Regions from separate parts of the Mammaliicoccus sciuri genome, predicted to be linked through region 1. Evidence: a T-box and tRNA genes for the amino acid it is inferred to sense, from the RefSeq annotation. Region 1 holds a T-box; the other holds one or more tRNA genes.
The links. A T-box is a leader RNA that pairs with one kind of tRNA and senses whether it is charged. The one in region 1 lies ahead of tyrS (tyrosine--tRNA ligase), so its partner is inferred to be a tRNA-Tyr.
Positions count from the first base shown of each region.

Region 2: it encodes a tRNA-Tyr, which carries the amino acid that the T-box ahead of tyrS (tyrosine--tRNA ligase) is inferred to sense. The anticodon was not compared.

Region 1 covers NZ_CP094824.1:1,779,747-1,784,177, forward strand. Annotated here, with positions in the region: partial or broken gene MUA60_RS09190 (IS110 family RNA-guided transposase) at 1-1,103, shown strand, start outside; gene tyrS (tyrosine--tRNA ligase) at 1,267-2,529, opposite strand; T-box leader at 2,580-2,773, opposite strand; gene MUA60_RS09200 (transglycosylase domain-containing protein) at 2,874-4,431, shown strand, end outside.
Region 2 covers NZ_CP094824.1:2,573,075-2,577,505, reverse strand. Annotated here, with positions in the region: rRNA gene MUA60_RS13580 (23S ribosomal RNA) at 1-1,641, shown strand, start outside; rRNA gene rrf (5S ribosomal RNA) at 1,840-1,954, shown strand; tRNA gene MUA60_RS13570 (tRNA-Asn) at 1,974-2,048, shown strand; tRNA gene MUA60_RS13565 (tRNA-Glu) at 2,050-2,121, shown strand; tRNA gene MUA60_RS13560 (tRNA-Val) at 2,130-2,205, shown strand; tRNA gene MUA60_RS13555 (tRNA-Tyr) at 2,222-2,305, shown strand; tRNA gene MUA60_RS13550 (tRNA-Gln) at 2,310-2,384, shown strand; tRNA gene MUA60_RS13545 (tRNA-Lys) at 2,389-2,461, shown strand; gene rocF (arginase) at 2,647-3,552, shown strand; gene cdaA (diadenylate cyclase CdaA) at 3,695-4,431, shown strand, end outside.

The sequences.
Region 1 (4,431 bases):
AATAATGGTTTTGAGTCACTAAACAAATATATAAAGGATTTCGCAGGAGTATATTTTTTATTTGAAGCTACTGGTATATATTCAAAAGTGTTAGAGAAATTCTGTACAGTTAACAACATTTCATTTTGTGTAATTAACCCTCTTGAGGCAAAATTACTAACTAATTCTTTAAGAAATTGGAAAACAGATAAATCTGATGCACATAAACTTGCCGTTTTAGCTAAAAATATAAATAAAAAACCTTCTAGAAATTTAATGGAAGAAAAATACGTAAAACTGAGAGCACTGACAAGATACTATGAAGAAATTAACAATCAACAAAATTACTTAAAAAACCAATTGATTCAGTTACTAGATATGACTTTTCCAGAATTACAAAACCTATTTAAGGATAGATATTCAAAATTGGCTTTACAAGTAGCTAGTAAGTTCCCACATCCTGACTTTGTTGATTCTAATGAAATTGAAGAACTAAAAAATACAATTAATAGTTGTACAGAAAAAATCTATCAGAGAAAAAGAAAGCACAATATGCAAAAAAACTCGTAGAGTTCTCTATGGTCAGTTATCCTTCTGTTTCTAAAGATTCATTTTTAACAGATAAATTAATTTATGTGATTGAAGATTTATTAAATCTAATGAAACGGCATGCTTCTATAAAACAAAGGTTATTAGTGTTAGCTGAGGAATTCGAAGAATTTAAAATAATTAAATCTATTCCTGGCATTGGTGATTTAACAGCCATAATGATTATTGGCGAATTAGGTGACATCAAATCCTTTGATTCTCATAAACAATTGAATGCATATGTAGGCATTGATATAAAAAGATATCAGTCTGGTAAAACGCATTTTAAAGATAAAATTAACAAACGTGGAAACAAACATGCTAGATCATTATTTTACTTAATCATTAAAAATTTCCTGTTGGGTCAAAGGTTATTTAAAAATCATATTATCGACTATTATTACAAATTAAAAAAGCAGCCTAATGGCAAAGGCCACAAGACTGCTTCAATAGCTTGCGTTAACAAGCTACTTAAAACCATTCATTATCTAGTTATAAATAATAAAGAATATGATTATCACTTGTTTCCACACTGATAATCTATTCAAATAAATCATAACATATTGAAAAAATTATTAAATAATAAAGGCTTATTTAGTGATGCCAATTTTAAATACATTTTACTACGTAGTAGTTGACAAATCGTAGGAAAAAGACTGAGACAAACATCGTTGCCTCAGCCCATGTAACTCATAAATATTAAACGTATTTAACCATTGTGTATTTCTTCTTACCTCTTCTAACAATTGTAAATTCGTCATCTATTTTATCTTCGCTTGAAATCTCATGGTTAACATCTTGAATACGTTCACCGTTTAAGTAAATTGCACCATTTGTGATATCTTCACGTGCTTGTCGTTTTGAAGGAGAAACACCTGCTTCAATAATAAAGTCAACAAGTTGTACAGTTTCAGAACTTACTTCAGCTGTTGGCACATCTTTAAAACCTTCTACGATTTCTGATTTTGTTAATGATTTAATATCGCCTTTAAATAGTGCATCTGTAATTCTTTTAGCTTCTTCTACAGCTTCTTCACCATGTATAAAGCCAACCATTTCTTCAGCTAATACTTTTTGAGCTTCTCTTAAATGAGGTGCTTCTTCAACTGTTCTTTCAAGTCTTTCAATTTCTTCTCTATCAAGGAAAGTAAAGTATTTTAAGTATTTTACAACATCGGCATCTTGAGAGTTAATCCAGAATTGGTATAACTCGTAAGCTGATGTTTTACTTCTATCTAACCATACAGTACCTGATTCAGATTTACCGAATTTTTTACCATCTGCTTTTGTAACAAGTGGAATTGTGAAACCGTAAGCTTCAGTGTCACCGTACATTCTTCTCATTAAATCTAATCCTGTCGTGATGTTACCCCATTGGTCTGAACCACCGATTTGCATTTTACAATCGTAATTACGGTTTAAGTATCCGAAATCAATGGCTTGTAAAATCATGTACGTAAACTCAGTGTATGAAATACCTGTTTCTAATCTTGTCTTAACAGAATCTTTAGCTAACATGTAGTTTACACCCACGTGTTTAGCGTAATCTCTTAAGAATGAAATTAAATCTATTTCTTTTAACCAATCTTTATTGTTAACAAGAATAGCAGAACCTTCACCTTCAAAATCAAATATTTTATGCATTTGATTCATAATGCCTCTTGTATTAATTTCCATCTGTTCATTTGATTGTAATTGTCTTTCTTCTGAACGACCTGATGGATCTCCAATCATACCTGTTCCTTCACCAACTAAGACGATTGGTGTGTGACCATGGTTTTGGAAACGACGTAGTGTTAAATATGGTAATAAATGTCCAATGTGCAAACTATCAGCTGTAGGATCTGCACCACAATATATTTTAACTGACTCTCTATTTAATAAGTCTTCAATTTCTTGTTCATCAGTTTGTTGATAAATTAAACCTCTCCATTTTAAATCTTCTAAAAGTTCATTTGTCATTGTATTTTCCTCCTCTAAAATAGAATATAAAAAAGCACCCTCACAAAAAATGTAAGGGTGCTTGAATACACGGTACCACCATACTTATGACGTAAATACATACATCATCACTCTCTAATGTTACGTACATTAAAAACGTTGAACTTGTTGTTATAAAGGTGTATTCATCATTATCACTTTATCAGTTCGCAGCACCACTGACTCTCTTAAAAAGAAAATAATCACTACTTCTCCTTTAGTTCATTACCTTATGCAATTAATTACAAAGTATAATGCTAACTTTTTTAAAAGTCAACACTAAACATATATGTTATAATATTGATGATTAGATTGGAGGTAAAAATTTGAGTTCAAATCAGTCTAAAAACAAACTTAAAGAACAATTTAATCGTTCAAGTAAGAAATATAAAGATACTTTTAAAGAAACAAAATGGTCCCCAAAACTCATATTCCATACTGCATACAATGTAATAAGCAATTTATTTTTCATTATTGTATTTATTAGTTGTTTATTATTAGCTTTAGGATTGGGTATTGGCGGCGGATACTTCGCAGGACTTGTCAAAGATGAAAAAGTAATGTCTAAAAAAGAAATGAAGCAACAACTTTATTCAATGACAGAAAGTACTTCTGTTTATTTTGGTTCTGGAGAGTCACTTGGTCGATTAAAAAGTGATGTCCAAAGGGATGTTATTAAAGGGAAAGACATAAGTAAAAATGTTAAAAATGCACTTATATCAACAGAAGATGAAGACTTCTATAACCATAACGGAATTGTACCTAAAGCTTTTATAAGAGCATCAGTACAAGAAGTACTTGGTAGTGCTAATTCTTCTGGCGGGAGTACATTAACACAACAACTTGTTAAGAACCAACTTTTAACAAATGAAACATCATTTGAACGTAAAGCAAAAGAAATGCTACTTTCAATGAATGTTGAAAAGAACTTATCAAAAGAAGAAATTATTGATAGTTACTTAAACGTCGTTTCATTTGGTAGAAATTCAAATGGTTCTAATATTGCGGGTATTGAAGCCGCTGCTCAAGGTGTATTTGGTAAATCAGCTAAGAATTTAAATATTGCACAATCTGCATATCTTGCTGGATTACCTCAGAATCCTTACACATACACACCTTTCTTACCGAATGGTGATTTAAAAGATGATGAATCCTTGAAATACGGCATCAATCGTCAACACTATGTTCTGAAAAGAATGTATCAAGAAGAAAAAATCACGAAAAAAGAATACGATGAAGCTTTAAAATTCGACATCAAGAAATCATTTGTTGATAAAGTTGAAGAACCTAATCAGAAATATCCATTCTTAACGGAAGAAGTTGAAAAACGTACTGTTGATATTCTTAAATACCATTTAGCAAAAGAAGATAATATTTCTAAGAAAGAACTTGATCAAACGCCTGTTCTTATGACGAAATATACTGAAAAAGCTAATCAAGCTATGCGAACTGAAGGTTACCGTGTAGATACAACGATTGAAAAAGATATGTACGATAAACTTCAAGAAGTTAAAGATAATTCTGGTAGCTACTCTTGGGATAGAGAAGCAAGTTATACAAACAGTGAAGGTAAAAAAGATTCTAAAGAGTTCCAACATGAAGTCGGTGCATTATTAAAAGAAAATCAATCTGGTAAAATACTAGCGTTCGTTGGTGGTAGAGATTACGAAAAATCACAAATCAATCACGCAACAAGTGCTAAACGTTCACCAGGTTCAACAATGAAACCATTACTCACATATGCACCAGCATTTGAAAATGGATTAATCACACCAAACACTGCCCTACTGGATAAAAAATTCGATTTCCAAGGTTATTCACCTGATAACTACGATAGAAGAGAATTTGGACCAGTAACAGTAGATTATGCTTTAAGAAACTCTT
Region 2 (4,431 bases), 790 kb from region 1:
AGTGAGAATGCCGGTGTGAGTAGCGAAAGATGGGTGAGAATCCCATCCACCGATTGACTAAGGTTTCCAGAGGAAGGCTCGTCCGCTCTGGGTTAGTCGGGACCTAAGCCGAGGCCGATAGGCGTAGGCGATGGATAACAGGTAGATATTCCTGTACCACCTATGATTGTTTGAACGATGGGGGGGACGCAGTAGGATAGGCGAAGCGTGCTGTTGGAGTGCACGTCCAAGCAATAAGACTGAGTGTTAGGCAAATCCGGCACTCGTAAGGTTGAGTTGTGATGGGGAGTTGGATCATGTATCCGACGAGTCGTTGATTTCACACTGCCAAGAAAAGCCTCTAGTTAGAAAATAGGTGCCCGTACCGCAAACCGACACAGGTAGTCAAGATGAGAATTCTAAGGTGAGCGAGCGAACTCTCGTTAAGGAACTCGGCAAAATGACCCCGTAACTTCGGGAGAAGGGGTGCTTTTTAGGGTGCAAGCCTTGAAGAGCCGCAGTGAATAGGCCCAAGCGACTGTTTATCAAAAACACAGGTCTCTGCTAAACCGTAAGGTGATGTATAGGGGCTGACGCCTGCCCGGTGCTGGAAGGTTAAGAGGAGTGGTTAGCTTCTGCGAAGCTACGAATCGAAGCCCCAGTAAACGGCGGCCGTAACTATAACGGTCCTAAGGTAGCGAAATTCCTTGTCGGGTAAGTTCCGACCCGCACGAAAGGCGTAACGATTTGGGCACTGTCTCAACGAGAGACTCGGTGAAATCATAGTACCTGTGAAGATGCAGGTTACCCGCGACAGGACGGAAAGACCCCGTGGAGCTTTACTGTAGCCTGATATTGAAATTTGGCACAGCTTGTACAGGATAGGTAGGAGCCTTTGAAACGTGAGCGCTAGCTTACGTGGAGGCGCTGGTGGGATACTACCCTGGCTGTGTTGACTTTCTAACCCGCACCATTTGATCATGGTGGGAGACAGTGTCAGGCGGGCAGTTTGACTGGGGCGGTCGCCTCCTAAAGAGTAACGGAGGCGCTCAAAGGTTCCCTCAGAATGGTTGGAAATCATTCGCAGAGTGTAAAGGCACAAGGGAGCTTGACTGCGAGACCTACAAGTCGAGCAGGGTCGAAAGACGGACTTAGTGATCCGGTGGTTCCGCATGGAAGGGCCATCGCTCAACGGATAAAAGCTACCCCGGGGATAACAGGCTTATCTCCCCCAAGAGTTCACATCGACGGGGAGGTTTGGCACCTCGATGTCGGCTCATCGCATCCTGGGGCTGTAGTCGGTCCCAAGGGTTGGGCTGTTCGCCCATTAAAGCGGTACGCGAGCTGGGTTCAGAACGTCGTGAGACAGTTCGGTCCCTATCCGTCGTGGGCATAGGAAATTTGAGAGGAGCTGTCCTTAGTACGAGAGGACCGGGATGGACATACCTCTGGTGTACCAGTTGTCGCGCCAGCGGCATAGCTGGGTAGCTATGTATGGACGGGATAAGTGCTGAAAGCATCTAAGCATGAAGCCCCCCTCAAGATGAGATTTCCCAACTTCGGTTATAAGATCCCTCAAAGATGATGAGGTTAATAGGTTCGGGGTGTAAGCGCAGTAATGTGTGTAGCTGACGAATACTAATCGATCGAAGACTTAATCAAATTTAAATCGGTTTTAGCCGTAAAATCTACTTACTATCTAGTTTTGAATGTGTAATACATTTCAATTTGTATTGCGTAGAGAAAACGCTTATAGACAACGAATCACAATGGCTGACAAATGAGTTTACTTTCGTAAATGAATGAGGAAGACAGCGGTGATGAGGAAGTATGTAAACGATTGACTCAAGCAATAATTTGTCTGGTGACGATAGCAAAGAGGTCACACCTGTTCCCATGCCGAACACAGAAGTTAAGCTCTTTAGCGCCGATGGTAGTTGGGCTTACGTTCCGCGAGAGTAGGACGTTGCCGGGCAAATGTTTAATTTTATTATTCCACAGTAGCTCAGTGGTAGAGCTATCGGCTGTTAACCGATCGGTCGTAGGTTCGAGTCCTACCTGTGGAGCCATGGCCCCTTGGTCAAGCGGTTAAGACACCGCCCTTTCACGGCGGTAACACGGGTTCGAATCCCGTAGGGGTCATTATTTATGGAGAATTAGCTCAGCTGGGAGAGCATCTGCCTTACAAGCAGAGGGTCGGCGGTTCGAACCCGTCATTCTCCACCATTTAATTTAATAAGCTGGAGGGGTAGCGAAGTGGCTAAACGCGGCGGACTGTAAATCCGCTCCTTCGGGTTCGGCAGTTCGAATCTGCCCCCCTCCACCATTTTTGGGCTATAGCCAAGCGGTAAGGCAACGGACTTTGACTCCGTCACTCGCTGGTTCGAATCCAGCTAGCCCAGCCATTAAGAGCCATTAGCTCAGTTGGTAGAGCATCTGACTTTTAATCAGAGGGTCAGAGGTTCGAATCCTCTATGGCTCATAAGTAAGAGACATTAGTTAATCTAATGTCTCTTTTTTGTTGATGAAAATATGCATAAATTGATGTATATACGTATAAATATTTGGAATATATTAATATTATCCACAAACCCTTATATAGCTTGATGTAAGTGCTTACATATACTAGAATATAATAGTAATGCAAATTAAGGGGGATTTGAAATTATGAAAAAGAGCATTGGAATAATCGGTGCACCAACTGCTTTTGGTCAAAGAAAATTAGGCGTTAATTTCGGACCAGATGCTTTGAGATATGCTGGTTTGATTGAGAGAATAGAAAATATAGGTCATCATGTCATAGATAAGGGTAATGTAGAATCACCTAAGATAGATATGAAAAAATATAAAAGCGAACAAGAAGGTTTAAGAAATTTAGATGAAGTGATTTCATTTTCAAATAACCTATATGAATCCGTAAATGAAACGATGAATAATGGTAACTTTCCTTTAATTTTAGGTGGAGATCATTCATTATCAATTGGATCAATCGCTGGTATCAGTAAACATTATAATAATCTCGGTGTTATTTGGTATGATGCACATGGAGATTTAAATACATTAGATTCTTCACCAAGTGGGAATATTCATGGAATGCCATTAAGAGTTTTATTAGGTGAAGGTAATGAAGAATTAATGAATATCGGTGGATATAAGAATAAAGTAAAACCTGAAAATATCGTTCTAATTGGAATGAGAGATTTAGATGATGGTGAAAAGGAATATATTAAAAAGTCAGGTATACGTACATATACAATGGCAGATATAGATAAACTTGGCATGAATCAAGTTATATCTGAAACGATAGATTACTTAAAGGATAAAACAGACGGTGTACATCTTTCATTGGATGTTGATGCATTAGATCCAGTCGAAACACCTGGTACGGGTACAACTGTACCAGGAGGCGCAACATATAGAGAAAGCCATTTAGCTATGGAGTTACTCCATGAGTCAAATTTAATCGTATCTGCTGATTTAGTCGAAGTAAATCCTCTAATCGATGAATATAATAAAACGGCTCACCAAGCAATTGGGTTAATGGGCTCATTCTTTGGAGAGAAATTATTATAATTGACAATCATGGATAAAATATACTTTAATAAAGAAGTCTCTTTTATAGAGGCTTTTTTTGTTTTATATATAATTAAATTAACAATATATCTCAAAAATTGTTATAATAAGCACTAGGTAAATGAAATACGGAGGAGATACTATGCAGTTACCTGACATTTTTGGTGAATTAAGTGCCTTAAAAGTTATAACAGGTATACTTGATTTAATTATTGTATGGTATGTATTGTACTTAATCATAACGGTCGTTAAAGGTACAAAAGCGATACAACTATTAAAAGGTATATTTTTCATCATAATTGGTAGAACAGTAAGTAATTTTTTGAATTTGACGACTACTACGCTTTTATTTGATTTTGTATTGCAATGGGGATTTTTAGCAATCATTGTAATATTCCAACCAGAGTTTAGAAGAGCGTTGGAACAATTAGGGCGAGGAAGTCTATTTAAACGAGTAAATGTGGCGACATCAGCAGAACAAGAAAGGTTAACTGATAGTGTTGATAAAGCTGTTCAGTATATGGCTAAAAGAAGAATCGGTGCATTAATAGTATTCGAGAAAGAAACAGGACTTCAAGACTACATAGAAACAGGTATACCTATTAATGCTGATATTTCTCAAGAATTACTCACAAATATTTTTATTCCAAATACACCATTACATGATGGTGCGATGATCATACGTGAACAAAAAATTGCTACAGCAGCAAGTTATTTGCCGTTATCTGACAGTCAAAAAATTTCTAAAAGTTTAGGAACGCGTCATAGAGCAGCTGTGGGGATTTCAGAAGTATCAGATGCATTTACAGTTGTAGTATCAGAAGAAACAGGTTCAATATCTGTAACAATTGATGGTCGATTAAGAAAAGAAATTTCTAG